DNA from 4 places in the Mesorhizobium sp. CNPSo 4661 genome. Region 1 is predicted to be linked to each of the others. Evidence: riboswitches for the same ligand, from Rfam matches in the RefSeq annotation. Region 1 holds a riboswitch; each other region holds the start of a gene.
The links. Region 1 has a riboswitch for cobalamin ahead of bluB (5,6-dimethylbenzimidazole synthase). Riboswitches for the same ligand answer to the same signal wherever they lie in the genome.

Region 2: another riboswitch for cobalamin. It lies ahead of metE (5-methyltetrahydropteroyltriglutamate--homocysteine S-methyltransferase); the one in region 1 lies ahead of bluB (5,6-dimethylbenzimidazole synthase).
Region 3: another riboswitch for cobalamin. It lies ahead of AC0YKC_RS13315 (CbtB domain-containing protein); the one in region 1 lies ahead of bluB (5,6-dimethylbenzimidazole synthase).
Region 4: another riboswitch for cobalamin. It lies ahead of AC0YKC_RS07825 (DUF1636 family protein); the one in region 1 lies ahead of bluB (5,6-dimethylbenzimidazole synthase).

What each region holds. Positions count from the first base shown of each region.
Region 1 covers NZ_JBWGIO010000001.1:310,652-318,455, forward strand. The annotation lists gene AC0YKC_RS01430 (hypothetical protein) at 222-1,202, shown strand; gene bluB (5,6-dimethylbenzimidazole synthase) at 1,203-1,940, opposite strand; cobalamin riboswitch at 1,984-2,160, opposite strand; gene AC0YKC_RS01440 (histone deacetylase family protein) at 2,276-3,202, shown strand; gene AC0YKC_RS01445 (exodeoxyribonuclease VII small subunit) at 3,206-3,457, shown strand; gene AC0YKC_RS01450 (DUF2277 domain-containing protein) at 3,502-3,768, shown strand; gene AC0YKC_RS01455 (pirin family protein) at 3,778-4,698, shown strand; gene dxs (1-deoxy-D-xylulose-5-phosphate synthase) at 5,138-7,045, shown strand; gene AC0YKC_RS01465 (hypothetical protein) at 7,253-7,540, shown strand; gene AC0YKC_RS01470 (GFA family protein) at 7,640-7,804, opposite strand, start outside.
Region 2 covers NZ_JBWGIO010000053.1:966-8,769, reverse strand. The annotation lists gene AC0YKC_RS33605 (cytochrome-c peroxidase) at 419-1,474, shown strand; gene metE (5-methyltetrahydropteroyltriglutamate--homocysteine S-methyltransferase) at 1,757-4,105, opposite strand; cobalamin riboswitch at 4,200-4,400, opposite strand; gene AC0YKC_RS33595 (adenosine kinase) at 5,872-6,864, opposite strand; gene metK (methionine adenosyltransferase) at 6,972-7,804, opposite strand, start outside.
Region 3 covers NZ_JBWGIO010000008.1:40,873-48,676, forward strand. The annotation lists gene AC0YKC_RS13290 (EamA family transporter) at 1-194, opposite strand, end outside; gene AC0YKC_RS13295 (VOC family protein) at 417-821, opposite strand; gene AC0YKC_RS13300 (TetR/AcrR family transcriptional regulator) at 924-1,556, shown strand; gene AC0YKC_RS13305 (hypothetical protein) at 1,642-2,268, opposite strand; gene AC0YKC_RS13310 (CbtA family protein) at 2,275-3,015, opposite strand; gene AC0YKC_RS13315 (CbtB domain-containing protein) at 3,118-3,327, opposite strand; adenosylcobalamin (AdoCbl) riboswitch at 3,327-3,472, opposite strand; gene AC0YKC_RS13320 (histidine phosphatase family protein) at 3,557-4,132, shown strand; gene AC0YKC_RS13325 (PilZ domain-containing protein) at 4,278-4,550, shown strand; gene AC0YKC_RS13330 (DUF6428 family protein) at 4,780-5,304, opposite strand; gene AC0YKC_RS13335 (ArsR/SmtB family transcription factor) at 5,347-5,697, shown strand; gene AC0YKC_RS13340 (MIP/aquaporin family protein) at 5,732-6,424, shown strand; gene arsC (arsenate reductase (glutaredoxin)) at 6,421-6,828, shown strand; gene AC0YKC_RS13350 (GNAT family N-acetyltransferase) at 6,837-7,355, opposite strand; gene AC0YKC_RS13355 (MFS transporter) at 7,402-7,804, shown strand, end outside.
Region 4 covers NZ_JBWGIO010000004.1:236,426-244,229, forward strand. The annotation lists gene AC0YKC_RS07815 (cobaltochelatase subunit CobN) at 1-1,128, opposite strand, end outside; gene cobW (cobalamin biosynthesis protein CobW) at 1,147-2,184, opposite strand; gene AC0YKC_RS07825 (DUF1636 family protein) at 2,187-2,615, opposite strand; cobalamin riboswitch at 2,656-2,858, opposite strand; gene AC0YKC_RS07830 (winged helix-turn-helix domain-containing protein) at 2,888-4,087, opposite strand; gene AC0YKC_RS07835 (NADH-quinone oxidoreductase subunit A) at 4,421-4,786, shown strand; gene AC0YKC_RS07840 (NuoB/complex I 20 kDa subunit family protein) at 4,777-5,358, shown strand; gene AC0YKC_RS07845 (NADH-quinone oxidoreductase subunit C) at 5,363-5,965, shown strand; gene AC0YKC_RS07850 (four helix bundle protein) at 5,987-6,370, shown strand; gene AC0YKC_RS07855 (NADH-quinone oxidoreductase subunit D) at 6,419-7,609, shown strand; gene AC0YKC_RS07860 (NADH-quinone oxidoreductase subunit E) at 7,610-7,804, shown strand, end outside.

The DNA of each region.
Region 1 (7,804 bases):
TGGCTGACCAAGCCGTCGGGTTGTGCACTGGTTTCAGGCCCTCGCAACCCTGCCGTGATTGACAATCGATCGGGTGAGCGCATCCTCCCCAGCCATTCTCTTACAGCGCCGCGCGTTCTTTGAACGCGCAAAGGACGCTGTAAAACTTGATTTGGCGCATGATCCTTTTCCGAAAATCGATTCCGATTTTCGGGGTCATGCGCGGGTGGGAGAGTCGGGGCATGTGGGACTTCAGCATCGCCAGGTCGGTGTCCATCATGATGCGGACATGGCCGTTCATCGTCTTTCGCATGATCGTCTATTTCGGCATCACGGTCGCCTACATCATGGCGACCGGAACCGGCGCCAGCGTCGGCTACGGCGTCGGCCACATCTCGACCGACCCGGACGGACCGACGTCTTTCGCGCTCTGGGGCGGCGTGGTCGGCTTCGGCATCGTCTCGATCGCCGTCTACTGGATCCGCGAATACATTCTCTACGTGCTCAAGGCCGGTCATATCGCCGTCATGGTGCATCTGATCGACGGTCATGACGTTCCCGACGGCCAAGGGCAGATCGCCTATGCCAAGGAAGTGGTCACCCAGCGTTTCGCCGAGGCCAACATCCTTTTCGTCGTCGACCAGCTGGTCAAGGGCGCCATCCGCGCCATCACCGGCCTGATCGGCGGCATCGCCGCCTTCCTGCCCATTCCGGGCCTGAGCGGTCTCGTCAGCTTCATCAACACGGTGATCCGCCTGTCGCTGACCTATGTCGACGAGATCATCCTCGGCTACAACATCCGCATCAATTCGAATTCGCCTTTCGAGACGGCGCGCCAAGGCGTCGTGCTTTACGCGCAGAACGGCAAGCACATGATCAAGAACGCCGTCTGGCTAGCGGTGATCATGTGGGGCGTGTCCTTCGTCATCTTCCTGTTGATGCTGGCGCCCGCGGCCGCGATCCTCTGGGTCATGCCGGGACAGCTTGCCGGCTGGGCCTTCGTGCTGGCGATCGTGTTTGCCTGGGCCTTCAAGGCGGCCTTCATCGAGCCCTTCGCCATCGCCTCGCTGATGCAGGTCTATTTCGAAGCCATCGAAGGCCAGACGCCCAATCCCGAATGGGACCGCCGGCTCGCCGAGGCCTCGTCCAAGTTCAGGGAACTGCGCGACAAGGCGTTGGGCTCCTTCGGCGGCTCGCGCTGGGATACGCCTCGGGCCGCCTGATTATGGCGTCGGCTGGTCGACGTCACGAAGCCTCGCGATTGCCGATTTGAGCGGCGCTTCGCCGGCGCCGCAGAAAGTCTCGCTCATCACCAGCTCCGGCAGCGGCAGGCGCTTGCCCCAGCCATGCGCCTCGAGGTCCGGTTTCGGCGCGAATTGCGACACGCGGCCGACGCACAGATAGGCGATCGGCGTGACATGCTCCGGGATCGACAAGAGCTGCTTCAGCGCCTCGGTCTCAATGATGCTGACCCAGCCGACGCCGACACCTTCCGCCCGCGCCGCCAGCCAGAAATTCTGCACCGCGCAGACGGTGCTGTAGAGATCCATCTCGGGGTTGTGCCAGCGCCCGAGCGGAGAGTCTTTCGAGCGCTGCCGGTCGCAGGTGATGCACAGGTTGAGCGCGCTTTCGCAGATGCCTTCGAGCTTCAGCTTGCGGTAGAGCGCCTGCCGTTCCGCCTCGATCGCCGGCAGTTCCTGTTCGCGCGCGGCGAGGAACAGATCGCGCACCTGCCGCCGCCTTGCCGCGTCGCGGATGACGATGAAGTTCCACGGCTGCATGTAGCCCACCGACGGCGCGTGATGGGCCGCGGTGATCAGCCGCGCCAGCACGCTGTCATCGAGATCGTCGGAGACAAAATGGCTGCGCACGTCACGCCTGGTGAACATCGCCCTGTAGACCGCGTCGCGCGCCAATTGGTCAAAGTCGTCGCCGCTCGTGGCGATCGCTGCTGCCGTCATCGCTTTTCCCCTTGCGATAAGCAGTCTCCCGCCTGACCAAGCGGAAAACCATGTCTGCCAGGCCGGTCTTCTGGCTCGGGATCGTCCCGCACCGGCGCCTTCCCGTCATCGACAGTGGCTCTTGCCGGCGCGGTCCCCCTCACAGCGTTGGGCACGCCACGGATTTCAACCGTGTTCCCGATTCTCCCGCGTCGCGGGCACCAGGCAGCGACGAGACCTTACCGCGAAGCTTGGGCTGCGCCAATGGTGCCAGCGACACGGGTTGGCGCAATTTTCCCCAGCCATTCGGCTTTCAAACATGGTCATCCGTGCCGCCGGTGCCTAGATTAGGCGCCATGGCCACCCGTCTCTACACGCACCCGATCTTCCTGGAACATCTTACGCCGCCCGGACATCCCGAGCGGCCCGACCGCCTGCGCGCCATCGAGCGTGTGCTCGACGACGAGGCTTTTTCGGCGCTCGACCGCGTCAAGGCGCCCGAAGGCGACGAGAAAACCATCCTCTATGCGCACCCCGAGGATTTCGTCGAGCGCGTGCGCGCGGCGATCCCTGAGAACGGCATCGTCTCGATCGACGCCGATACCAGCGCCAGCCCGAAAAGCTGGCAGGCCGCGGTGACGGCCATCGGGGGCGCCAACGCCGCGGTCGACGATGTCTTCGAAGGCCGCGCCGCCAATGTCTTCGTCGCCGCGCGTCCGCCGGGTCACCATGCTGAAAAGACCACCGCGATGGGCTTTTGCCTGTTCAACACGGCCGCGATCGCTGCCCGCTACGCGCAGAAGAAGCACCAGGCCGAGCGCGTCGCCATCGTCGACTGGGACGTCCACCACGGCAACGGCACCCAGGACATTTTTTGGGACGACCCGTCGGTGCTCTATTGCTCGACGCACCAGATGCCGCTTTATCCTGGCACCGGCGCGAAGAGCGAGACCGGCGCCGGCAACATCGTCAACGCGCCGCTCGCGCCGCAGACCGGCAGCGACCTGTTCCGCGATGCCTTCCTGTCACGCGTGCTGCCCTCCATCGATGCGTTCGCGCCGGACCTCATCATCATTTCCGCCGGCTTCGACGCGCACCACCGCGATCCGCTCGCCGAGATCAACCTGACTGAGGACGATTTCGACTGGGCGACCGGCCAGCTGATGGAGCGCGCCGGGCGCCACAGCTCCAACAGGCTCGTCAGCCTGCTGGAAGGCGGCTACGATCTGCAGGGACTGGCATTTTCAGTCGCCGCCCATGTCGGGCGGCTGATGAAGGGATAGGGTATGGCAGTGGAAGGCAATGAGGACGTCAAGGCGATGAGCTTCGAGCAGGCGCTCGACGCGCTGGAGAAGATCGTCGACGATCTGGAGCGCGGCGACGTCCTGCTCGACCAGTCGATCAGGATCTACGAGCGCGGCGAGGCGCTGAAGGCGCACTGCGACCGGCTGCTGAAGGCCGCCGAGGACAAGGTCGAGAAGATCAGGCTGTCGCGCGACGGCAAGCCGGCAGGAACGGAGCCGCTGGACGCGGACTGATTTGGAATAGGGTGGGCAGAGCAAGCAGGTAAGGAGTTCAAGCCATGTGCCGCAACATCAAGACCCTGGCCAATTTCGAACCGCCGGCGACCAATGACGAAGTGCATGATGCTGCGCTTCAGTTCGTGCGCAAGCTCAGCGGCTCGACCAAGCCGTCCAAGCGCAACGAACATGCCTTCCACCATGCGGTGGAGGCGATCGCCGCGATCGCGCGCGAATTGATCGACTCGCTCGAAACCAGCCAGGAACCGCGCAACCGCGAGGAAGAGGCCGCCAAGGCGAAAGCCAGGTCGGCGCTGCGCTTCGCCTGAGGGACGGTCATGAGCTTCTTTCCGGGAAACGATCCTGAGCCCGGCGATGCCTTCGCCTGCGACCAGATCGAGCTGATGGTCGTTCCGAACGCCAAGGATATCGGCGGTTTCGAGGTGCGACGCGCCTTGCCGACGGCAAAGCGCCGTCTGGTCGGGCCGTTCATCTTCTTCGACCGCATGGGACCGGCCATCCTGCGCGCCGGTCATGCGCTCGACGTGCGCCCGCATCCGCATATCGGGCTTTCCACCGTCACCTATCTGTTCGACGGCAAGATCAGGCACCGCGACTCGCTCGGTACCGAAATGGTGATCGCGCCCGGCGACGTGAACCTGATGACCGCCGGACGCGGCATCGTTCATTCCGAGCGCACGCCGGAGGAACTGCGCGGCGCGCCGATGTCGGTCTCCGGCCTGCAGACCTGGTTGGCGCTGCCCGACGGCAAGGAAGAAATTGCCCCGGTGTTCGCCAACACCTCGATGGCCCGCCTGCCTGAAATCGATGCTGAGGGCGTCAGCGGTCGCGTCGTCATCGGCGAATTCGAGAGCCTGCGCTCGCCCGTTGCGACCGCTTCGGATACGCTTTACGCCGATCTCAGCCTGGCGGCGGGCGCCAGCGTGAAGATTCCGGCCGATGCCGAGGAGCGCGCCATCTACACGCTGGAAGGCGACGTTTCGATCGCCGGCGATGTTTTCCCGGCCGAGCGGCTCCTGGTGTTCAAGCCGGGCGAGGAGATCGTCGTTTCCTCGGAGCGCGGCGCGCATTTCATGCTGTTCGGCGGCGCCTCGCTCGGCTCCAAGCGCTACATCTGGTGGAATTTCGTCTCGTCCTCGAAGGAACGCATCGAGCAGGCCAAGCAGGAATGGAAGACGGGCCGCTTCGATATCGTTCCTGGCGATGAGGAAGAGTTCATTCCGCTGCCGGAAGGTTAGTAGCGCAGAATTTCGACTGCCCGGACATGCCTGCGTCAGCAAGGTCGCATGCCGTGGCGATTGGCTGAATACATCGGTCGCGTCGTCATCCACGGGCGAAGCAAGGAGCGAAGCGACGCGCGTAGACCCGAGGATCCATTCCGTGACCTCCGAGCATTGCAACGGTGCAGAATTCTGCTCCGCTGCACGCTTGGTTTGAAGTCACGGAATGGATTCCAGGGTCTCCGCGACGGAGCTTCGCTCCTGCTTCGCCCTGGAATGACGACATTGGGAAGGCTTCGCCAATGCAGACGTTTGCGATGGTTCACCGAAACGAGCAATGCCTGCGCGTCACTGGCGCGCATTTACATTCGCCCGCCGGCGGCCTATTCCGGCGCATGATTAAGGCGCAATTTGCTGGTAGCGCCGTGTTCGATCAATTGAGGCAGGACGCGCCCGAGTGAAGCCAGACACGCCGCTGCTTGACAAGGTCCGCATTCCGGCGGACCTGCGGACGCTCGATGAGGGCGCGTTGCCGCAGCTTGCCGCGGAACTGCGCGCCGAACTTATCGACGCCGTGTCGCAGACCGGCGGCCATCTCGGTGCCGGCCTCGGCGTCGTCGAACTGACCGTCGCGCTGCATTATGTCTTCAACACGCCGGACGACCGGCTGATCTGGGACGTCGGCCACCAGGCCTATCCGCACAAGATCCTGACCGGCCGCCGCGACCGCATCCGTACGCTGCGCCAGGAAGGCGGCCTCTCCGGTTTCACCCGGCGGGCCGAGAGCGAATACGACCCGTTTGGCGCGGCACACTCCTCGACATCGATCTCGGCCGGCCTCGGTATGGCCATGGGGCGCGACCTGTCAGGCGGGCGCAACAATGTCATTGCCGTCATCGGCGACGGCTCGATGTCGGCAGGCATGGCCTTCGAGGCGCTGAACAATGCCGGCGCGCTCGATGCCCGGCTGATCGTCATCCTCAACGACAACGACATGTCGATCGCGCCGCCGACCGGCGCCATGAGCGCCTATCTGGCCAGGCTCGCCTCCGGCAAGGCTTATCTGGGCCTGCGCGACTTCGGCAAGAAGCTGACATCCTATCTCGGCAAGCGCGCCGACCGCGCCATTACCCGCGCCGTCGAGCATGCGCGCGGCTACGTCACCGGCGGCACACTGTTCGAGGAGCTCGGCTTCTACCATATCGGCCCCATCGACGGACACAATCTGGAGCATCTCATCCCGGTGCTGAAGAATGTGCGCGACAACGGCAAGGGCCCGGTGCTGATCCATGTCGTGACCCAGAAGGGCAAGGGCTACGCGCCGGCGGAGGCCGCGGCCGACAAATATCACGGCGTCAACAAGTTCGACGTCATCACCGGCGCGCAGGCCAAGGCGCCGGCCAATGCACCGGCCTACACCAAGGTCTTCGCCGAAAGCCTGATCCAGGAAGCGCGCGAGGACGACCGCATCGTCGCCATCACCGCCGCCATGCCGAGCGGCACCGGCCTCGATCTGTTCGGTGAGGTGTTTCCGCAGCGGACCTTCGATGTCGGCATTGCCGAGCAGCATGCCGTGACCTTCGCGGCGGGGCTGGCCACCGAAGGCTACAAGCCCTTCGCCGCCATCTATTCCACCTTCCTGCAGCGCGCTTACGACCAGGTCGTGCACGACGTTGCAATCCAGAAATTGCCGGTACGCTTCCCGATCGACCGCGCCGGTTTCGTCGGCGCCGACGGCGCCACCCATTGCGGCGCCTTCGACACGACCTTCCTCACCACGCTGCCGGGCTTCGTCGTCATGGCCGCGGCCGATGAGGCGGAACTGCGCCACATGGTGCGCACCGCGGCGTCCTATGATGACGGTCCGATCGCCTTCCGCTATCCGCGCGGCAACGGCGTCGGCGTCGACATGCCGGAGCGCGGCGCGGTGCTCGAAATCGGCAAGGGCCGCGTCCTGAAGGAAGGGACAAAGGTCGCGCTGCTTTCCTTCGGCACGCGGCTGCAGGATTGCCTATTGGCGGCCGAGGAGCTCGGCGCGGCAGGCCTGTCCACCACGGTTGCCGACGCCCGCTTCGCCAAGCCGCTGGACGAAGATCTGATCCGCCGGCTCGCCCGTTCACACGAGGTGCTGGTGACCGTGGAGGAAGGCGCTATCGGCGGCTTCGCCAGCCAGGTGCTGCATTTCCTTGCCCATGAAGGCCTGCTGGAAAGCGGCCTCAAGGTGCGCCCGCTGGTGCTGCCGGACATGTTCACCGATCATGCCAAGCCGGAGAAGATGTATGCCGATGCCGGCCTGGATTCTGCAGGTATCGTGCGCACGGTCTTTGCTGCGCTCGGTCGCGGCGTGCAGGCGCAGCGCGCCTGAATCAAGGCTTCAACACGCTGAATCGGTTTGCCGGCTGCCGGAAGCAATTCCAGCAAAAGTGTGCGTGGTTTTGCGTCCGGAATTGCGTCACTTCAAGATCGTAACTAGTTGTTAACGCTTCCATTTGGCGGTTCGCTTACCCTGTCTCTTGGCCGATTTTCAACGGCGCCCTGCTAAGACCTTGGTCCCAGGCACGGGGTAAGAACAATGAAGGCGTTCCTTTGCGGCATGGCCTTGCTGGCTGCCATGGCTGCGCCGGCGGCAGCCGAGACGCGTTACGACCGCAATCTCGAAAAGGCGGCGATGGAGATCGTCGCCGGCAAGATGGGCAACATCCGCGGCACCTTCTCCTACAAGCAGGTTCCTCAACTCGTCGTGGTGCCGGATGCTGCGCCTGTCGCGCCCACTTCGGTTGAGCCGCCGCGCAAGGAAGCATCCGGCAATGACGGCCTGACGCCGGCCGTCGAGCGCCAGGTTTCGCGAACTGTCTTTTAAAGCAGGTCGCGTGAAAAAGGATTCACGCAACCTGCTTTAAGTCTTTGATCTTAAGCATGTCTTTGTCCCGAAACCGGGACCACTTTCGGGAGACATGCTTTAAAACCACATATCCCGCACGCAGCGCCCGTCGCGCGGCAGGTCGTCAAAACTGTCGAGGCCGTCGAAATGGTCGATCGGCAGGTCGGCGACGTCCTGCGGCGGCGCCAGCCTGACATTGACGGCGATGCGCATGCGGCCGCTCTCGTCGGAACGCATGCCGCG
Region 2 (7,804 bases), on a different contig from region 1:
CATGGCCGCTTTCTGGTGCGCGTGAGGAACGGGTATCGAATGTTCATTCGAGGGTCGTTGAGTGGCTGAGGTTCATCATCTTGGGGGGTCGCTACCTCGGCCAGGATTGGGAGCGGACCGCTGGAACCTACCTGAGGGAATCCGCGCGGGGGTTTGCTATTGAAACAGCGGTGGTTCTTCACAGTAGAAGGCGGAAAGAGAATCCAAAATACGGCTCCGGCGCCAGCTTCGGAGCTGACCATCGGTGCCAACCATTTAAGCCAATCGAGAAAGGCGTTCACTTCCCGACCGCTTGCGCTTCTGTCGTGCGGACTGCGGGTGTCAGACCTCCAATTCTCTCCAGCAACTGACCTACCGCAGGGCGTTCACTGACCGCATATCCCAAAATGGCTGCGTACAGCACGCAGGAGATATTATTTTGAAAGCCCTACTTACTACGGTAGCTGTCGCCTTGCCGGTGGCTACCGCTCTTGCTGCGCAGGCGATCCCCGAAGACCTCAAAGAAACGGCACTGGCCACTTTCAAGGCTTTGCCATCCATCACGCCGGCAGTCACCAACAACGCGATCACCTGGGAGAAAATCGCTCTCGGCAAGGCATTGTTCTTCGATCCACGCGTCTCGTCATCAGGCGTTTTCTCATGCAATTCGTGCCACAACTTGGCCACCGGGGGCGACGACAATCGTGAGACTTCGATCGGCCATGGTTGGCAAAAAGGGCCGCGCAACGCGCCCACGGTTTTGAACGCTGTCTTCAACATTGCGCAGTTCTGGGACGGTCGCGCCGAAGACCTCAAGGCTCAAGCCAAGGGTCCAGTGCAAGCCAGTGGCGAAATGGCTAACACGCCGGATCAACTCATCGCCACGCTCAAGTCGATGCCGCAATATGTCGAGTGGTTCAACACCGCTTTCCCGGATGAAGCCGATCGGGTCACATTCGAAAACTTCGCCAAGGCAATCGAAGCCTTCGAAGCGACACTGGTCACGCCAGCCCCCTTCGATGATTTCCTCAATGGTGATGACGCCGCAATGACTCCCGAACAGAAACAGGGTCTGGCGCTTTTCATGGACAAAGGCTGCGCGTCTTGCCATGCCGGTGTCAACGTCGGTGGGGACGGCTACTACCCATTCGGCCTTGTTGAAAGGCCTAGCGCCGACATCCTGCCGGACAAGGACAAGGGCCGATTTGCAGTCACCAATAAGGCGGAGGATTCTTATGTTTTCCGCGTGGCGCCGCTGCGCAATGTAGCACTCACTGCCCCGTACTTTCATTCGGGCAAGGTGTGGGATCTGAAACAGGCCGTCGCCATCATGGGAAAGACACAGCTCGGCCAAGAATTGACGAAAGAAGAAATCGACCGGCTTGTCGCCTTCCTTGAAGCGTTGACCGGAACAGTACCCGACGTTGTCTATCCCATCTTACCGGCCGAAACCGCGACGACGCCTCGACCTGTCTCGCAGATATTGGGGAAGTAAGTGGACTGAGCTTCGGAAAGCCCAACGGTATGACGAACCATCACGGAGGCGAGGCCGCGAGGCGGTCGCGACCGACACCAAGTCCCCGATCAAGGGGCAGGTGATGCTCCCGTCGTTGCCCATCGTGATGGCACCATGCCAGTATGCAGGTGAGGCCGGGCAGATAACATTTAGGCAGCTTATCTAAGGCGGCTTATAGCGTTCTGCTAACCGAGGCGGTTCGCGGAATTTGCGTCACTAAGTGGCCGGTGACGCACCATATAATGACAATCTGGCAAAGCCTCAGGCCTGCACTCTCTCCCGGAGCGCGCGTGCTGCAGCGACCATGTTCACGAGGGCAGGGCGGACCTCCTCCCATTTGCGTGTTTTGAGGCCGCAGTCCGGGTTTACCCAAAGTTGCCGGTCGGAGAGCCGCTCGCGTGCAAGCATGAGGAGGGCCGAAATCTCGGCGACTTCCGGAACGCGCGGTGAGTGGATGTCATAGACTCCAGGACCGATTTCGTTCGGATATTTGGTGCTCGTAAAGGCGTCCAGCAGTTCCATTGCCGAGCGCGATGTCTCAATCGAAATTACATCCGCGTCCAGTTCAGCGATCGCGTCGATGATCGCGTTGAACTCCGAATAGCACATGTGAGTGTGGATCTGGGTCGCGTCCTCTACACCCGTCGAGGCCAGCCAGAAGCATTCGACCGCCCAGTCGAGATAGACTTTGCAGTCGCGCTTGCGCAGCGGCAAGCCTTCGCGAAACGCCGCCTCGTCAATCTGGATTATCTTTGCGCCAGATCTTTCCAGGTCCGTCACTTCATCGCGAATGGCGAGCGCGATCTGGCGGCAGACCTCCGAGCGGGGAATGTCGTCGCGGACAAAAGACCAGGCAAGAATGGTCACAGGGCCTGTGAGCATTCCCTTGACTGGCTTTTGCGTAAGCGACTGGGCGAATTCCCACCAGCGCACCGTCATAGGATTGGGGCGCGATACGTCGCCGAAGATGATCGGGGGACGCACGTAGCGGGAGCCATAACTTTGCACCCAGCCATGCTGGGTGAAGGCGAAGCCGGACAGCTGCTCGCCGAAATGCTGTACCATGTCGTTTCGTTCGAACTCGCCGTGCACCAGCACGTCCAGCCCGATCTCCTCCTGCCAGCGAATGGCAGTCTTGGTCTCGTTCTGCAGGAAGCTGTCGTAGTCGAGATAGCTAAGCTCGCCCTTCCTGTGGGCGGAGCGGGCCTTGCGCACCCGAGGCGTCTGCGGGAATGATCCTATGGTCGTCGTTGGAAACGGAGGCAAGCCTAGCCTGCGGGCCTGGACCCTGGAACGCACGGCGAAAGCGTTCTTTCGTTGCTTCATGCTGTCGTCAATGCCGGCAATCCGACCCTCAACAAGCGGATCATGGACCTTTTCGGACGCTGCGCGAGCAGCAGCAGCCTCGGCAGAAGCCATCAACTCGTCTGCCACTGCATCCCTGCCTTCGGACAGCGCCCTCGCCAGCAGCACCAGTTCGTCGGTCTTCTGCGCCGCGAAGGCGAGCCACGACCTGATGGTGGCATCGAGTGCCGTCTCCATGCGAAGGTCCATGGGCACATGCAGCATCGAGCACGAAGGCGCAATTTCGACGCGGTCCAAAGGCCAGCCGGCGACGATCGGCTTGATACGGTCGAGAATGGCAGGCAGGTTCGCACGCCAGACGTTGCGGCCGTCGATCAAGCCAAGCGACAGCACCAGGTCCTTAGGCGCGAGCCGACCAACCGTCTCCAACTGCTCGGGAGCGCGCGAAAGATCGAGATGCAGGCCGGCCGCGGGCAGCGAAATCGCCGTCTCGAGATTGTCCCCTAGCGCCCCGAAATAGGTAGCTAGCATGATCTTCAGCTCGGGCGCGGCCTTCGATAGCTGCCCATAGGCAAATTCAAACGCAGCTCGCTCGTTCGAGTTTAGATCCAGGACAAGCGTCGGCTCGTCGATCTGCACCCAATCGGCTCCCGACAATTTCAACCTCCGCAGGAGCTGCTCGTAGACGGGCAGAAGCCGTGGCAGCAGCGCGATGGGATTGAACCCTTCGGCAGGTGACTTCGCCAGTTTGAGGAATGTGACAGGTCCAAGGATGACTGGGCGTGTGTGAATGCCGAGGGCTTTGGCCTCGAGGAAGTGATCAACTGGTTTTGTCGACGAGAGGGCGAACGTCTGATCATCGTCGAGTTCCGGCACGATATAGTGATAGTTGGTGTCGAACCATTTGGTCATTTCCATCGCGGTCAGGGCAGGGCCAGCCCCACGCTCGTGACCAGAGTGCCCGCAGCTCCCCGTCTGACCTTGGTCGCCGCGGGCCATGGCGAAGTAGATGTCGAGCGGGAGCTCGCCGCCACGCCAGGCGTATCGGGACGGCACTGCGCCGACCATAGTTGCAGTGTCGAGAACATGGTCGTAGAGCGAGAAGTCGTTCGACGGAATTTTCAACACGCCGCGATCGCGCTGCTCTTCCCAGTTGGCGGCACGCAGCGCTTTCGCAGTCGTGAGAAGGTCGGCAGCGGAAGATTTTCCGGACCAGTAGCTTTCAAGCGCGAATTTCAGTTCCCGCCGGCGACCGAACCGCGGAACACCGAGCGTCGCGACAGGAATTTGCTGAGAGACAGTCATGCCATACCCCGATGGTTGGGGCGTGGGGGACGGGAGGCGCTTCGTAGACCGGCACGAAGCGCCGGGCTGCTGCGGCCACCGGACACCCCGCCCGTGGACATAGTTCGTCGTGGCAGGTCTCCTGGCTCGCGGGGTCATAGCTTCTCCCCGTCTTCCCGAGGCTGTTCGCCTCAGTGACATGAGTGGGGTTGGCTCACTCGCTAACAGTTGCGGGGGCAGCGCCGGCCTCGCACCGGCTTCCCTCTTAGCTCCATGCGGCAGTGCCGTACGAAGAACCACGGCACCCAGACAATCACAGCAGGGAACCGTGTGTCAATGCCGCATAAAGAAATGTTTATGTCATTATGTGAAAAGTTGATGTTTTCGCAGAAGGCCGCAACGAGCGAGTAACTGCGAACGCGCTGATCGACTGGCAAGGCAGACCATACATTGACCCACCCCATGCCCAGTAGACATAGCAGCCTCCGGCCAGCTGCTGTTCGAGCCTACCACGGCCTGCCAAATTGGCGGCGTCGTCCGATCGCCTACATGCGGGCGATCATCAATGGCTATCATTAGCGGCGAATCGAAGGGCCCGCGTCCCTGGCTTGCTGAAATCCAAAGGCCAAGACACATGACGCCTCAGCAAGGTGCCAATGTCTCTTCTCAGGTCAGACCTTTCTGCCCGCATTTGGCGGATCCGGCTCTGCACACGTTGCACTCATACACAAGGGACCGGCCGCGGGTATTCTGCCCGCTCGAAGCGTAAAAGCGCCAAAAGGCAAAGCTTGCTCGACGCCAAAACCAACAAGATTTCGCTCTCGGGGCTTGCCTAGAAATCTTTGACACAGACCCCACCATTTCTGGTGCGCCTGTCGTATTTCCCTTGAGTGTTGCACGGTAGAGTGACTGCGTTTCGTCGCGTGCGCGGCAGAACCGCAGACGGTGCGCGATAGGGCCGGAGGAAATAAGGCGGCGTAGACCGTCACGCTTTTCAAACGAGACATTCTCCAGGAGGGGATCGTCATCATCTATCCGGCTGTCGGGAGGCTCAGCCGGCTGAGAGGACGAGGCAATATGCGGTCAAGAGATGAAGGGCAAGGTCGACGCCAGGCAGCAGCACTGGACGTCGCCCCAAAATGGCGGGCCGGTCGCGCAATTGAGCCGCCATCACGAGATTTTCGCGGCCGTGGAGGCTTCGCTGTCTGCTGTCCGCCGGATGAAGCGCCCAGTAGATGAGGCCGAACGGGGCAGCCCGTGGTCGAAGCGGGTGCGACGAGGGATAGGAAGTTCGATGCCTCTGCAGGACAAAATATCAGGCAGTCGAGGAGCGCTTTCGAGGCGCTATGCCTCCTGCCGGCGCTCCCTCCGACAGCTGGCTGGGCCAGTCCGAGTTGCTGCATTTCACCCATCATGCAGACCCGGAGTGTGTAGAAAGCAAAGATGTCGAAGCGGCAATGAAGGCACCGCGTTGATCCCCTCCGGCGCGGCGCGGGGATGCGCCCCGGATGAATGCACTTCGTCGGGACGAGACTGAACAGCAGCAACCCAGGAGCCGCTAACAGGAGACTGTTCACAAAATCCCCCTCTACACGAGCGGCATCAACCTTGGCGTTCAGTCAGGCGGTCCACTACGACCGTCATCTCGTCAGCGGCGCCGCCATTTTCCTGTCTCGAAAGGTGCAGACATAGCTTTGATCCTACTGCCTCGGACCTTGAGATCTCTATTTGCCCGCGCGGGTCATTGGGACAGCTTGCACCGGGTGGGATCTGATCTTGCGCGCCACCTAAACCAGCCCGGCTTGCTCGGCCTCTCGGCGCAGGTTCTGGCGCGGGCGCGGGCCGATCTGCTGGATCACCAGCCCGGCGGCCAGCGAGCCGAGGTCGCCGCAATCCTTGAGGCTCAGTCCGGCGGTGTAGCCGTAAAGGAAGCCGGCTGCATAGAGATCGCCGGCGCCGGTCGTGTCGACCAGTTCCTTGATCTCCGTCGCCTGGATGGTGACGGTCTCCTCGCCGCGCACGATGACCGAGCCTTTTTCAGAACGGGTGACGGCGGCTATTCTGCAATCCTTGCGGATGGCGGCGAGCGCTTCCTCGAAAGAAGCGGTCTGGTAGAGCGATTTGATCTCGTGGCTGTTGGCAAAGACGATGTCGACGGTGCCCGAGCGCATCAGCTCGAGGAACTCGTCGCGGTAGCGGTCGACGCAGAAGGAATCCGACAGCGTCATCGACACTTCGCGCCCCGCTGCATGCGCCAGCTTGGCGGTCTGCCGGATCGCTTCCTTGGCGCGCGGCGGATCCCACAGATACCCCTCGAAATAGGTCACTCTGGCGCCGGACGCCTTGTCAGCCTCGACATCCTCGGGCCCCAGCTCGACGCAGGCGCCGAGATAGGTGTTCATCGAACGCTCGCCGTCGGGCGTGACGAAGATCATCGAGCGTGCGGTCGGCGGCTCGCCCGCGAGCGGGCTGGTGTCGAAGGCCACGCCCTGGGCGTGGATGTCGTGCGTGTAGATTTCACCCAGCGCGTCGTTCGACACCTTGCCGAAGAAGGCGGCCCGTCCGCCGAGGCTGGCGACGCCTGCCGCCGTGTTGCCGGCGCTGCCGCCGGAAGCCTCGATCGCCGGTCCCATGCGGCTGTAAAGCAATTCGGCTCGCCTGGCGTCGATGAGGTTCATCGCCCCCTTGATGATGCCGTTGGTCTCGAGAAAAGCCTCGTCGCACTGCGCGATGATGTCGACAATGGCATTGCCGATGCAAAGCACGTCATACTCCGGCATCAAAATCTCCGCCAAGAACCCACCCCGGCTATCTGGCATGCCGGCCGGGCGCGGGTCTGGCCAGTTGGAATGGACTTTTCGCTTCCCAATCCGCTCGGCGCCGGCCCTCACGGGGCGGCGAGTCCTGCCTCGCGACGCAATTCGTCCGCTCTGTCGGTCCTCTCCCAGGTGAACTCAGGCTCTTCACGGCCGAAATGCCCGTATGTCGCTGTCTTACGGTATATCGGGCGTAAGAGATCAAGCATCTTGATAATGCCCTTTGGTCTGAGATCGAACAGCTCAAAAATGAGGCGCTCGATCTTACTTTCCGCAACCCTCGCCGTCCCGAAAGTATTGACCATGACGGAAACCGGACTGGCCACGCCGATCGCGTAAGCAACCTGCACCTCGCAGATGTCCGCAAGTCCCGCAGCGACGATGTTCTTCGCGACATAACGAGCCGCATAGGCAGCCGAGCGGTCAACCTTGGACGGGTCCTTGCCCGAAAAAGCGCCGCCGCCGTGACGCCCCATCCCGCCGTAGGAATCGACGATGATCTTGCGTCCAGTGAGGCCGCAGTCACCGCGTGGCCCACCGACTACGAACCGCCCCGTTGGGTTGACCAGAATTCGGATACCTTCACTGTCCAGGTGGGGCGGTAGGACCGGCTTTATGATTTCCTCAATCACGCCCTCGCGGACCGTCTCTTGGGATACCTGCTCATCGTGTTGCGTCGACACGACGATGGTGTCCAATGCGATGGGGCGCAGGCCTTCATAGCGCACCGAAACCTGAGATTTCATGTCAGGACGCAACCAGCTGAGTTCTCCAGTCTTTCGCACATCCGCCTGTCTTTTTGTCAGGCAGTGGGCGAGTTGGATCGGCAAGGGCATCAGAGTATCGGTCTCGCGGCATGCGTAGCCGAACATGAGGCCCTGATCTCCCGCTCCCTGGTCGAGAT
Region 3 (7,804 bases), on a different contig from region 1:
CAGAACTCCCTCGGTCCGATCGTGTGCCAGCCGCCGATCGCCAACGACACCGAGCCGGTCATCACGAAGGTTGCGAGCATCTGCCAGCGGGCAAGCTGGAGGAGGGGAACGCGGCCCTTGAGCTCGCTCAGGAACATGGAGCTCAGCGCGCTGCATATAGCGGCGGTGACGGCGAAGGCTTCGGGGGCGAACATGGCTGCTGGCGGCTGCGAATCCGGAGGCCGGACAATTGCCGATGCTTACGCCAGCGCGCCGCGATGCGCTAGCCGGACTGGCGACGGCACGCCGCCGGCGTGGACACAGAGATGCCAAGGTTGGTCGAGGATGATGGCAGGCATTGCCCGGCCATGGCAGCGACGGGACGAGTGCCCGTCGCTTCCATGGCGTCATTCCGGCATAGGGGCGCTACAGACGGTCTATTGCATGGCTGCGGGGTTCATCCACAGGAACTCCCAGACATTGCCGTCCGGGTCTTCTATGTGGCGGTTGAACATGAAACCGAGATCCTGCACCGGGTTGGGATCGGCGCGGCCGCCGGCCGCAACGCCTTTCTCGATTACCGCATTGACCGCGTCCTTGCTGTCGACGGTCAGCGCGATCAGCATCTGGCTCTCGCGCTTGGCGTCGCCGATCGGCCGGGCCGTGAACTGGCTGTATTGTTGGTGCGTCAGCAACATGACCCCGATCGATTCGGAGAACATGATCGAGCTGGCCTGGTCATTCGAGAACTGCGGATTGAGCGTGCCGCCGATCGCGAGATAAAACTCGGTCGCTGCCGGCAGATTGCGCACCGGCAGATTGAGGAAGAGCATCTGGGTCATCGGGTTGGACCTCCAATTCATTGACGGGTACTAGTCAGTCTAGTACTGTGGCGATGACTATCATGCGGGAACGGTACCGTCTAGTACCGATCGAGAGGCGCTATGGAAATTACCGTTGAGACCAGATCGGCCCGCAAGGATCGTGAGATCATCGAGGCGGCGACCGCCGCGTTCATCGCCAAGGGCTACGATGGGACCAGCATGGAGGAGATCGCCACCAGGGCGGGCGCTTCCAAGCAGACCGTCTACAAGCATTTCAAGGACAAGGAGACGCTTTTCAGCGAAGTTGTGGAGTCCACCGCTTCCCAGACCAACGACGTTGTCGAGTCCGTGACGATGCTGCTTTCCGAGGCGAAGTTCCTGGAGGGCGGCCTGCAGCAGCTTGCCCGGCGATTGACCACCACGCTGATGAACGACGAGTTGCTGAGGCTCCGGCGTCTGATTATCGCCAATGCCGATCGGATGCCGCAGCTTGGCCGCAGCTGGTACGACAAAGGCTTTGAGCGCATGCTTGTCTCGGTGGGGGGGTGCTTTCAAAAGCTCACCAGCCGAGGCCTGTTGCAAACCCCTGATCCCCGTTTGGCGGCCAGCCATTTCTTTGGGATGCTGCTTTGGATCCCGATGAACGAAGCCATGTTCACCGGAAGCAACCCGCGCTCGAAAGCCGACCTCGAGCGCCATGCCGATGCCTCGGTCGAAGCGTTCCTTGCCGCCTATGGGGTGCGCTCGAAGTAGTCGCGCTGCCCGGCGCGATCTGCGCAGCACAACGAGCCGCGTTACTTCGCTTGGTATCTCGACGCGGTCAGCCGGCCTGAGTCGGTTAAACAGCGCGTACCCGTCTCGCGCCGAAGATCGACCACGCAGCCGTCATCAGCGCCGCGGTCGTGGCCAGGACGACGGCCAGGCTCGGCAGATGGAAGAACATGTCCCGCCATCTGGGCTCGACGACCGCGCCGGTGCTGAAGGCCTCGCCGCTATACTGGCACAGGATCCAGGACGCGCCGCCGCGCACCATGTCGGCATCGATGTCTGAGATCAGCGCCTTGGCCTGACGCGTGGCCGCCGGCATCGTCGCCATATAGGTCAGCAGCGCCTTGGCAGTGGCGAGATAGGCATGGCTGCATTCGTTGAAGGGGCTTTCCTCGTCGCCGAGGCTTCCCGGCATCAGGCCCCAGAGGCAGTAGGTGTATTGCAAATTGCCGTGATTGTAGAGCCGCCGGAAGGTCGGGTCGGTCACGGTCTGGCGCTGGGCAAGATCGATGATTTCACCACGGTAGCGCGCGATCACCGCCATCTGGCCATGCGTGAGGCTGGGGATCTGGATGCCCGGGGGAGGCGGGGCCGAGGATCCGCTATGCGCCTCGGCCGGAATGGCGATCAGAAGCGACCGCCAGATCGTCAAAAGGAAAATGGCCGCCAGGGCAAACAACCGTGGCGGCCGATGCATCGGAATTCAGGCGTAGCGGCGGGCAGGGCCGCGCTGGTCGCGCACCGCGACCACGCGCTCGGCAACCGCGCCGAAGCCGAGCCCGACGACGGTCCAGAGCACGAGCTGGATGCCGAGCGAGGCGACGCGGAACTGCCACAGCACCGTCGCCGAGAAGCTCTCCGGCACCTCATTGATGTCGGGAAGTGCTGCCTTCACCAGAGCGAAGACCACCAGGAAGGCGAGCCCTGCCACGATCGAAGCGTTCCAGGCGCCGAGCCGGTTCCACAGCCGCTGCGCCAGCCCGGCCGCCGCCACCATCGCCGCGATCGAGATCACGATCATGATGAAGAACAGTTCCGTGCGGTAGGCGATGGTCTCGGGGTTGCCGACGGCCGGCGGGTTCGCCGGATATTTGAGGCTGGGCACCACGATCACGGCCAGGAAGCCGAGCAGCGCCAGTAGCGCCGAGGTCCCGCGCGGCCCAAGCGAGCCCAGGCGGCCATAGGCATAGGCAAAGACCAGCGAGAACAGCCCGCCGAGCGCCGCGCCATAGACCAGCACGCCGGTAGCAAGGCCGATGCCGGCCTGCGTGGCGCGGCTGACCATCTCAGGCTCCGGCGCTTCGCCGGCGGCCTGGGCCTGCTGTTCCTCGAAGGCGATCGCCTTGTCGACCTGCGGCTCGCCATAGACGCGCGCGAAGGCAAACGCCAGAATCCCAGCGACCAACCCGACAAGCATGCCGCGCAGCAAAAGTTTTCCGACCATGTCAGCAGCCTTTCAAACAATCCGACGGAAAAACGCATAGCGATTTTCCGTCGGAATTGCGTTAGACCAAACCTTAGGACGGTTCAGCGATGCCGAACCGCTTTAGTGGCAGGGGAAGCCGAGCAGGTGGCGGCCGTCATGCACGAATTCGTGCACCGCCGTGCCGCGGATAAGCGACGTCGCGCCTTCTTCCGCGCCGACGAAATAGATCATCAGCATCAGCATCAGGCCGGCGAAGATTGCCCAGGGCAGAAGCTCGCGGACCGGAATAGCAACCGGACCGTAGCTGGGGGCGAAGGTGGTGTCGGACATATTGACCTCCCGTGGGATACTGCGTCCCGTTGATCGAACAAATGCTGCGGAATAAGGCCTGACTTTCGGCTGGTGCCGATCACAGTGGCGCGACCGTGCCGGACTCGCACCGGCTTCCAATCCCGTATAGCGCTAAAACACTTGTCAGCACTTCGTTCGCCTGTCAACGACATGTAATGGCCAACAGGCTTCGCGCGGCCGAAATTTCACTGGACCACGGAGTTTTGGGATGCTCGCCCGCCTGACGATGATTGCAAGCGGTGCGACGCAGGCCACGCGCAAGGGTCGCTTTCCGAACGACGAGGCGCCGGAGCCGCGGGCTCTCGATCGCGCCGGCGCACTGGCCGCTTCGCTGCGCCGCGCCGACCGCGTCTGGACGAGCCCGGCGCTTGCCGCGCGGCAGACCGCTGAGGCACTCGGCCTTGACGCGACGGTCGAGCCGCTGCTTGGCGAGCAGGATTTCGGACGCTGGGCCGGCAAGGGCTTCGAGGAGGTGCAGGTCGAGGACCCGGAAGGCATGGCGGCCTGGTTCGCGGATATGGACGCAGCACCCCATGGCGGTGAGTCGCTTGCCGCCGTCGCCCGGCGGGGTGCCGCGCTGATGGAGCGCCTGGCCTCCGAGAGCGGCCACACCATCGCGCTCACCCATCCCGTGCCGATCCGCGCCGCCATGGTGCATGTGTTGGGCGCGCCGCTTTCCTCGGTCTGGAAGATCGACATCGAGCCGCTGTCGCTCACCGAGTTCCGCGGCGACGGACGCCGCTGGGTGCTGCACGCCAGCGGGGTCGTTGTCGGCACGAAATAGCGCTGGGATCCTCCACCTGCCGACCAGCGGCAGCAGGCCAGGCCGAGCTTCGCCGTTTCAGTGATCGCTAACGGAACGGAAACGCCTCGCGGTTATTATACTGGTTCGTGGCGAGGAGAACTTTTGCCTGAGGAGCCCGCCGGATATGGCCGACTATCCCGAGACCGAGCGTCGTCTTCATGCGCGCGAATTCGTGCTCAAGGAAGCCACGATCATTGCCGCCGGCGTCAGGATCGGCTGCTCGGTCAGAAACCAGCACGAGCAGGGCGCTGAATTGCGCGTCGCCCCCGATGCGAAAATCCCGGACCGCTTCCTGCTCGAGGTTCCGGCCGACGATATGGTCTATCGCGCTTTGGTGCGGTGGCGGCGCAACGACCGCGTCGGCGTGGCGCTCTACAGCAACGCGCCGAAGGACTGACGCGCGGCCGTCCCCAATTCACCACTTGATCCTGCCCCAGGCGGCGTGCAACCCGGTACACATGGAACGCAACCGGCGCGCGCGCGTTCATTGCCGGATCAACAGGGATTTGCGAATGAGCAGGACAGCCGTTTGGGTGGCGCTGATCGCCATCGTTCTCGTGGGCCTTTACCTGTTGCAGGCCAACGGCATGATCAGATTCTAGCAGCGTCGCGCGACCGTCGCAGGATCAACAGCAGCGGCTCGCGCCGCAGCAAGGCTGGCTTGCTGCCGCCGCCTGTTGCTTGAGCCAGCGGTCACGCGGCTTGCAGCTTGACGGTCGTGGCGACAGCTCCACCTCGACGGCCCCGCCGACGAGGCTCGGCTGGGCCGCCCGGTGCAGTTCCATCGGGCGCACGCCGTCGCTGACCTCGAAGGTCAGCTTCGCAGCCTGATCGAGCGCGACATGGTCCGCCACCTTGCGGATGATCGCTGCGAACTTGCCGGCCGGCATGTGGACCGGCCCGCCTTCGTCCACGTCCCATAGCTGGACGAAGATTTCCGACCATGATTCCGGATTCGCCTCGCAATCCAGCGCCGAGAACTGTCCCGCTTTCACCTCGGTGACATGGTAGCCCGGCTTTACCGGCCGCCCGTCATAGCGGAACACCAACGGCCTGTCCTTGTGATCGGCCAGTGCCATCAGCAGGTCGCCGATGGTCAGGTCGGATGGATCCGTCGGAGCGACGTTTTTCCGATTGTCAGAAGAGAGCATGTCGGCTATTCCTCATTTCAATATTTCAAGGATTATTGAAACGTGGATGAACGTCAAGCCCTGATCGCCTTTGGCGCGCTGTCGCAGGAAACGCGCCTGCGCCTGCTGCGCCTGCTGGTCGTTGCCGGACCGGAAGGTATTGCCGCCGGTTCGCTCGCCGAAAAAGTCGAGGTCTCGCCTTCCAATGTCAGCTTCCACCTCAAGGAACTGGAGCGTGCCGGCCTCGTGACCGCGCGACGTGATGCCCGCTCGATCGTCTACAGCGCCGAATACGACGCGCTGTCCGGGCTGATCCGTTTCCTCATGGAGGATTGCTGCTCGGGTCGCCCGGAAATCTGCGCACCGGCGCTTGCCGCCCCTTGCTGCCGGCCGGGCGAGAGGAGCCGGCAATGACCGCCGCACCCGTTGCCCGGCCGAAGGCCAGCCGATGAATGCCTTCGATCTCTCGCGCCGGTTCGTGGCTGAAGCGCTGGGCACCGGCTTGCTGGTGGCGACAGTCGTCGGCTCCGGTATCATGGCCGAGACCCTGACGCATGACACGGCGCTGGCGCTGCTTGGCAACACGTTGGCAACCGGCGCTATGCTGGTGGTGTTGATCACCATCCTCGGGCCGATCTCCGGCGCGCATTTCAATCCGGCCGTTTCGCTGGTGCTCTGCCTCAACCGGTCGCTGCCAGCCCGCGATCTTCCCGCCTATCTCGTCGCGCAGCTCGCCGGCGGCATTGCCGGCACGATCGCTGCGCATCTCATGTTCGCCCTGCCGATGCTGGAGGTCGCAACGAAGATGCGCGCCGGGCCGGCACAATGGTTCTCCGAAGGCGTCGCGACATTTGGGCTGGTCGCCACCATCCTTGCCGGACTGCGCTTCGATCTCAAGGCCGTGCCCTGGCTAGTCGGCCTCTACATTACCGCCGCCTACTGGTTCACCGCTTCGACGTCCTTCGCCAATCCGGCCGTCGCCCTGGCGCGTTCGCTGACCAACACGTTTTCCGGCATCAGGCCGCTCGATCTGCCCGGCTTCGTCGTCGCCGAACTGCTCGGCGCCTTGATCGCGCTGGCGCTGATGGGTTGGCTGCTGCGGCCCAGGATCATCCAGCAACCTTCGAAAGCAGAGCCATGACGGTCACCATCTATCACAACCCTGACTGCGGCACCTCCCGCAACACGCTCGCCATGATCCGCGCCAGCGGCGAAGACCCCGTCGTGATCGAATATCTGAAGACGCCGCCGGACCGCGAAAGGCTGCTCGAACTGATCGGCGCGATGGGCATAACTCCGCGCGAACTGTTGCGGGAGAAGGGAACGCCTTACGCCGCCCTCGGCCTTGCCGACCCGAAATGGAGCGACGACGAGCTGGTCGATTTCATGCTCGCCCATCCGATCCTCATCAATCGACCCATCGTCGAGACGCCGAAGGGCACAAAACTCTGCCGGCCGTCGGAGGCGGTGCTCCCGCTGCTCGACAATCCGGTGCGCGAATTCGTCAAGGAGGATGGCGAGAAGGTCTACACGCCAGCTACCTGAAAACAGGGCTAGGGCGTTAGATGCTTCATGAAATAGATCGAGGCTCTTGGCTTGCCGAACGGGTCTACGAAATGATGCGGCACGACGCCGACTTCCCGCCAATTCATCCGCCGATAGAGCCGCTCGCTCGCTCCGCCTTCGGCGGTGTCGAGAAGGAGCAGGGAGCGCTTTCTCTTCCTTGCCTCGTCTTCGACGGATGCCATGAGCGCGGAACCGATGCCTTGCCGTTGAAAATCTCGATGCACGAGAAGCATGTAGACCTCCGCCCGGTGCAGCGCATTCGGCTCCGGCGACAGATAGAGCTGGACGGTGCCGACCAGCTTGTCCTCGAGATAGGCGCAGATGAGCAGGCGCTCTCCTTCCGCCACGGAGCTGAAGACCTCTTGCCAATAGGACTGCGCCTGTTCGGCGCTGAACGGCAGGACGAAGCCGACAAGCGCCCCGTCCTCGATGCTCTGCATCAATATCTCGGCGAGGGAGCCGATCTGGGCCTTTGCCTCTGCCTCGTCGATCACCGCGATACGCATGTGCTCTCCCATTTGAGCTCGACAGATAATGGGCTTTGAGCGATCCGTGAAGGCCGAAGCGCCTGTTTCGACCGCGCGCAATCGCCATGGCCTCGTTTCCGCCCTCGGCATCACGCAGATTCTCGCCTGGGGATCGTCCTACTACCTGCCCGCGGTGCTTGCCGCACCGATTGCCAGGGATACCGGTTGGTCGCTCGCCTCGGTCGTCGCCGGCCTATCCTGCGGGCTCCTGCTTGCCGGACTTGCGTCTCCCGTCACCGGGCGGTTGATCCAGCGCCATGGTGGCCGGCCGGTGCTTGCCGCGAGCTCGTTGCTGCTGGCGGCCGCGCATTTGTTGCTGGCGACGGCAACCGCTTATCCCGTTTACCTGATTGCCTGGCTGCTCATGGGGCTGGGCATGTCGAGCGGCCTCTACGATGCCGGCTTCGCCACGCTGGGTCGGCTCTATG
Region 4 (7,804 bases), on a different contig from region 1:
GCCACGCTGGTTCTTTTCCCAGACCTCGCGCCGGGTGGTGGCGACGATGACCTGGAAGACCGGCACGCCGGCCCGGTCGAACAGGGTTTCGGCGCCTGGCTCGGCGCCGGAGGCGAAGGCGGTTGCGGTGACGATTGCGGCCGGGTTCGATGACGCGATGGCGTTTTCGACGAAGGTGAGAGACGCCGGATCCTTGAGGCTGGAGACGAAGATCGGCACCGGGGTGAGGCCCTGCGCACTCAAGGCCTCGACCAGCGCGTCGATGGGTGCGACGTCCGCGGCAAGCAGCATCGAGCGGTAGAAGAGGATGGGGACGACGCCGATATTGTTGGCGCCGGGTTCCCGCCAACCCCCCTCTGTCCTGCCGGACATCTCCCCCGCAAGGGGGGAGATTGAGCTGTCGTCGACGATTTCGCCAATTGCAGATGCCGCAGGAGGTTCTGTTGTCGCGTTAGCAGAAGAAGCGCGGGTGCCGGTGACGGCTGATCTCCCCCCTTGCGGGGGAGATGTCCGGTAGGACAGAGGGGGGTGCGAAGGAACGCCGGCCTTTGGAAGGTGTGGCTTCTCCACAACTCCCAGCCCAGGCTGATAATACCCCGCCTTCGGCACACCGACCGGCTCAACCACGGCCGCATCCGACCCGGCAAGCCGTGCCAATCTTTGTACCAGCGCGTTCATATTCGCCGGACCGCCTTCGCGGAAATAGCCGAGCAGGGCGTCGAGCTCGGGGCGCGGCAGGGTCGAGGCCTCGATCAGCCGCTGATCCTCGTCGTGGCTCTCGCCGGGCAACAGCGCGAGCTTGATGCCGCGCTCGCGCGCCAGCGCCGCGAGCTGGTCGCAGCCATAGCGCCACCAATCATAGCCGCCGAGGATGCGGACGAGGATGACCTTGGCATGGCGGGCAACGCTGTCGATCCACAGGTCGACCGACATCGGGTGGCGGAGGTCGCGCAGTGCGGCGAGCCGCATCGAAGGCAGCCGCTCGGCATCCGCCTTCCAGGCGGCTGCCAGGCCGGCGAGGTCGCTGTCGGTGAAGGACAGGGCCACGACATCCGCAGGCGTCTGCCTGAGGTCGATCGGCTCGGCGAGGTCGTCGAGCGAAGCGGATGTGGTGGCGAGGATATGCATCGCTTTTTCGTGTTGGCCTCAGCCGGCGAGGATACGCTCGATCGCCGGACGGTTCAGCCCCTTGAGGCCGATGACGACGAGCCGCGAGCGGCGGTCGTCCTCGGCCGTCCAGGCGCGGTCGTAGTAATGGTTGACGCGTGGGCCGACGGCCTGGAGCAGAAGCCGCATCGGCTTGCCGCCGACCTCGACGAAACCTTTGACGCGCAACACGTTTTCCTGCTCGGCGGCAAGGGCGACGCGCTTGGCTAGCTCATCCGGGTTGGAAATCGCGGGGATGTCGAGGACGAAGGAATCGAAATCGTCGTGCTCGTGGTCGAGCTCGTCGTCATGATGGGTCTTGCGGTTCTCGATGTCGTCCTCGACGGCGAGGCCGAGGCCAAGCAGCACGGACGGGTCGACCTTGCCTTGCGCGGTCGGCACGATTTTGACGGCGCGCGCTACGTGCTCGCCGATGACGGCGTTGGCGCGTTGCGAGCCGGCCGCATCCATCAAATCGCTCTTCGACAGGATGATCAGGTCGGCGCAGGCGATCTGGTCCTCGAACACCTCCTCGACCGGATCGTCATGGTCAAGGGAATCGTCGGCGGCGCGCTGCGCCTGAAGGGCATCCATGTCGGAGGCGACGCGGCCGTCGGCCAGCGCCGGGCCGTCGACCACGGCGACGACGCCGTCGACGGTGACGCGGCTCTTCACGGTCGGCCACTGGAAGGCCTGGACGAGCGGCTTCGGCAGAGCGAGGCCGGAGGTCTCGATCAGGATGTGGTCGACCTTGGGGTTGAGCGACAGGATCTGGTCGAGCGCCGGCACGAAATCGTCGGCCACGGTGCAGCAGATGCAGCCATTGGCGAGTTCTACGATGTTTTCTTCCGGGCACGCGTCGACGCCGCAGCCTTTGAGGATCTCGCCGTCGATGCCGACATCGCCGAACTCGTTGACGATGATCGCCAGCCGCTTGCCCTTGGCGTTTTCGATGAGGTTTCGGATCAGCGTCGTCTTGCCGGCGCCGAGGAAGCCGGTGACGACGGTGCAGGGAACACGGGAAACGGAAGCGTTCATGGTCAATCCTTCAGCATGTCAAGGGGAGGGATGCGGGCAACCAGGCCGCGCTTGAGGGAATCGGGCCGGCCGCGCCAGGGGATCAGGCCATCGGTCGAGGTGGCGAAGAGCTTTGCACCGGCGACGAGGTCGGCGCCGCTGGCGGTATTCAGATCGCCGAACACATAGCTCCAGCAGCCGTCGCGCAGCAGCGCGGCGCTCAGCCGGCGCTTGCAATTGCCGAGGCATTCTACGGTGCGGATGCGGATGTTTTCGCCCGACGCGGCGCGGCGCGTGTCTTCGGCCAGCAAGGCGCCGGCGCGCGGATGCGCGTCCGAACCGGTCTCGTCGCGGCAGGAGGAGCAGACAATAATGGTCACGCCGGCCAGTGCGTCGTCGGGCTCGGACGAAAAATCCGCTGCTTTAGCCGGGAAACTGCCGTTGCGATCCAAAACCATGCTCCTTGCCCGGAAAACCCGCCGGGCATTCGGATACTCAAAGTCTCAGACGGCAGGTCTCCTGGCTCGCGGGTCGTCGCCTTGAATGCCGCCTTCCCGGGACATCCCAGTGGTTTTCGGCTAAGGCTCGTCGCTTACAGTTGCGGGGACAGCCGCGGATTTGGGTTTTTGGCCCGCACCGCATTCCCTCTTGGCCCCTGCCGTTGCGGGTAGGGGACCGTCTAGGTCGGATTTAGGCTTTTGCAGGCGGCAGAGTCAACGCGCGGCTACGACACCGCGATGTCGGCCAGCGCCGGTCCGAGGTCGCCGGCCGGCGTCACTTCGATCGCCTCTAGCCCGAGCCAGCCCTGCATCTGCTTCAACTCGTCGAAGAGCTGGGCGGCGGTTTCAGGCGGCGCGTCGGGCTCGGCATAGGCGGCGTGAACGCGCAGCACGCTGGCCGGGCGGTCGGCCCGAAGATCGACGCGGGCGACGATCCGGTCGCCGAGCAGGAAGGGCAGCACGTAATAGCCGTATTGGCGCTTTTCGGCCGGGGTGTAGATCTCGATGCGATAGCGGAAGCCGAAGAGCTTTTCCGTCCGGGTGCGCTCGAAGACGACGGGATCGAACGGGGCGAGCAGGGCGCGGGCCTCGATGCGGCGCGGAAAACGGGCATCCTTGTGGAGATAGGCCGGCTTGTCCCAGCCTTCGACCTTCACCGGTAGCAATTCGCCTGTTTCGACCAGTTCCTCGATGCGGTCCTTCGTGTCGCCCGGTGCAAGGCGAAAATAGTCGCGCAGGTCGCCATAGGTGGCGATGCCATGGGCGCGAGCCGAGATGCGCAGCAATTCGCGGTGCGCGTCCTCGACCGAGGGCACAGGCAGGTCAAGCACCGCCTGCGGTAAAACGCGCTCCGGCAAGTCGTAATAGCGTTCGAAGCCGCGCCGGTAGGCGGTGGTGATGCGGCCGGCCCAGAACAGCCATTCGAAGGCGTGCTTGGCCTCGCTCCAGCCCCACCAGCCGCCATTGCCCTTGTGGCCCTCGATATCGGAGGCGGCGATCGGCCCGCGTTCGGCCACCTCCTTGTAGATCTCCTCGATCAGTTCGCCGCGCTCGCGGCCCCATTTGGCGAGGCCGATATACATTTCGTCGCCCTGCTCGGCGCGCTGCATGCGCCAACGTATCAAAGGCCAGGTTTCGACGGGGAGGAACGACGCCTCATGCGCCCAATATTCAAAGACGGCGCGCTTGCGGGTCACCGCGGCGTTGTCGAGCAGCGTAAGCGGGTAGGGGCCGAGGCGAGAATAGAGCGGCATATAATGAGCGCGCACCACGGCGCTGACGGAATCGATCTGCAAGAGGCCGGTTCGCGAAAGCACACGCGCAAGGTGCCGGCGGTCGGGTACTCCTCCCGGGCGAGGGTCGTTGAACCCTTGCGCGCCAAGCGCGATGCGCCTGGCCATGGCGAGCGAGATTTTCTCCTTCATCAAGATGTCCTTGCCGAGATCGTCCGTTGGTTCTTAGCCGGTGATTCCGGCCATGCTAGCAGGCAAATGGCGGGAGACATGTCAGGAGAGAAAAGTGGAGTAAAAAGCGAAGGAAATCAAACAAGAGCGGATCGGACCAGTTTCTTCCGATAAGGCGTCCAGGGCCGCGATTTGAACAAGGTTTGACTTGCGTCACCGAAACCGCTGCGCTAACCCATCGCCGCGATGCAGCATGGGCCTCTTAAAACGGTTCAGCGGTTAAACTGTCACGCTTCCGCATTAGAGTTCGTTGCTGTAATCAAAGTGAACTGCCCGCCTAAGGAAAGCCGCCGCATGAGCGCACTCCTGAGTTCATATCTGCCGATCGTCCTGTTCATCGCCGTGGCGCTGGTCGTCGGCCTTGCGCTGCTCATAGCGCCGTTCCTGGTCGCTTACCGCAATCCAGATCCGGAAAAGCTCTCGGCGTATGAATGCGGGTTCAACTCGTTCGACGACGCCCGCATGAAATTCGACATCCGCTTCTACCTGGTGTCGATCCTCTTCATCATCTTCGATCTCGAGGTCGCCTTCCTGTTCCCATGGGCGGTGTCGTTCTCCAAGGTCGGCATGCTCGGCTTCTGGTCGATGATGGTGTTTCTGGCGGTGCTGACCATCGGCTTTGCCTATGAATGGAAAAAAGGAGCGCTGGAATGGGATTGAACGACAGTTCAGGCACCCTCGTCGCGCCGAAGCCCAAGGGCATCATCGACCCCAACACCGGCAGGCCGGTGGGGGAGGACGATCCCTTCTTCCTCGAAATCAACAATGAGCTGGCCGACAAGGGTTTCCTTGTCACGTCGACCGAAGCGCTGATCACCTGGGCGCGCAGCGGCTCGCTGATGTTCATGACCTTCGGCCTCGCCTGCTGCGCGGTCGAGATGATCCACACCTCGATGCCGCGCTATGACTCGGAGCGTTTCGGCGTTGCGCCGCGCGCGTCGCCGCGCCAGTCCGACATCATGATCGTCGCCGGCACGCTGACCAACAAGATGGCGCCGGCGCTGCGCAAGGTCTACGACCAGATGCCGGAGCCGCGCTACGTCATCTCGATGGGCTCCTGCGCCAATGGCGGCGGCTACTACCATTATTCCTATTCGGTGGTGCGCGGCTGCGACCGCATCGTGCCGGTCGACATCTATGTGCCCGGCTGCCCACCGAGCGCGGAAGCGCTGCTCTACGGCATTCTCCTTCTGCAGAAGAAGATCCGCCGCACCGGCACGATCGAACGGTGAGCCGATGACCCAGGCGTTGAACGAACTCTCCACCTATCTCGGCGAGAAGCTCTCCGGCCGCATCGGCGAAGCCGTGCTTGCCTATGGCGAGCTGACCGTTTCGGTCGAGCCGGGCAATCTGATCGAGGTGGCGACCTTCCTGCGCGACGATGCGCGCTGCCAGTTCATCTCGATCATCGACGTCTGCGGAGCCGACTACCCGTCGCGCGCCAGGCGCTTCGATGTCGTCTATCACCTTTTGTCGCCGAAGCAGAATGTGCGCATCCGGCTCAAGGTTCAGGCCGACGAGGAAACCCTGGTGCCGTCGCTGACGGCGGTCTATCCCGGCGCCGACTGGTTTGAGCGCGAGACATACGATCTCTACGGCGTGCTGTTTTCGGGCCACCCAGACTTGCGCCGCATCTTGACCGATTACGGCTTCGAGGGCCATCCGCTGCGCAAGGATTTTCCGCTGACGGGTTTCGTCGAGGTTCGTTACGACGACGAAGCCAAGCGCGTGATCTACGAGCCGGTGGAATTGAAGCAGGAATTCAGAAACTTCGACTTTTTGAGCCCATGGGAAGGGACGGATTACGTCCTGCCGGGGGATGAAAAGGCGAAGCAGTGAATGGTGAATAGTGAATGGTGAATGGACGAGACGCCGGGAAAGATACGCGACTATCGCGATTTCATCGTCTGGCAGGAGGCGATGGATATCGCCGAGTCCATTTACGCTTTGACGCGCGGGTTTCCGCGCGAGGAAATGTACGGACTGGCGGCTCAGATGCGGCGATGTGCAGCTTCTATACCGGCAAACATTGCGGAAGGGTTCGGTCGCGCTCAGAGGCGACCGTTCATTCAATTCCTTCGTATTGCGCAGGGCTCATTGAAGGAACTGGAAACGCATACAATGCTCTGCGGGCGCGTGGGACTCTTGTCCAAGGAGCAAGCCGCAAGTCTGGAACCAAGCTTCACCCGGCTGGGCAAAAGGCTGGTTTCGTTCGTTCGGTCGCTCGAGGGGGAGCGCGAATGACCATTCACCATTCACCATTGACCATTCACTATTCGCCAAGGGCGACCCATGGCTGAAACCTCCGTCCGCAACTTCAACATCAACTTCGGTCCGCAGCACCCTGCGGCGCACGGCGTTTTGCGCCTGGTGCTGGAGCTGGACGGCGAGGTGGTCGACCGCGTCGATCCGCATATCGGCCTGCTGCATCGCGGCACCGAGAAGCTGATGGAAGCGAAGACTTATCTTCAGGCCGTGCCTTATCTCGACCGGCTCGACTATTGCGCGCCGATGAACCAGGAGCATGCCTTCGCGCTCGCGGCCGAGCGACTGCTCGGCATCGAAGTGCCGAAGCGCGGCCAGTTGATCCGGGTGCTCTATTCCGAGATGGGCCGCATCATGTCGCACATCTTGAATGTGACGACGCAGGCGATGGACGTCGGCGCGCTGACGCCGCCGCTGTGGGGCTTCGTCGAGCGCGAAAAGCTGATGGTGTTCTACGAACGCGCCTCGGGCTCGCGCATGCATGCGGCCTATTTCCGGCCGGGTGGCGTGCACCAGGATCTGCCGCAGGAGCTGGTCGAGGACATCGGCAAGTGGATCGATCCGTTCCTGAAGTCGATCGACGATCTCGACGCGTTGCTCACACCCAACCGCATCTTCAAGCAGCGCAATGTCGATATCGGCACAGTGTCGCTTGCCGACGCCTGGGCCTGGGGCTTTTCGGGCGTCATGGTGCGCGGCTCGGGCGCTGCCTGGGACTTGCGCAAGTCGCAGCCCTACGAATGTTATTCCGAGATGGATTTCGACATCCCGATCGGCAAGAACGGCGACTGCTACGACCGGTACCTGGTGCGCATGGAAGAGATGCGCCAGTCGGCCAAGATCATGCGCCAGTGCGTCGATCTCCTGCTCGGCAAGGAAAGCGCCGGCCCGGTGTCGAACCTCGACGGCAAGGTGGTACCGCCGAAACGCCAGGCGATGAAGCGCTCGATGGAAGCGCTGATCCATCACTTCAAGCTCTACACCGAGGGCTATCGCGTGCCGGCCGGCGAGGTCTATGCGGCCGTCGAGGCGCCGAAAGGCGAGTTCGGCGTCTATCTGGTCTCGGACGGCACCAACAAGCCCTATCGCTGCAAGCTGCGCGCGCCCGGCTTCGCGCATCTGCAAGCCATGGATTTCCTGTGCCGCGGCCACATGCTGGCCGACGTCACCGCCGTACTTGGCTCCCTCGACATCGTGTTTGGTGAGGTCGATCGCTAAATGTCAGTCCGCCGTCTCGCAGATGCCAGCGTCCAGCCCGCTTCCTTCGCCTTCAACAAGGCGAACGCGGCGGCGGCGCAGCAGTGGATCGCCAAATACCCGAAAGGGCGCGAACAGTCGGCCATCATTCCGCTGCTGATGATCGCGCAGGAGCAGGAAGGCTGGGTCACCAAGGCGGCGATCGAGACGATCTCC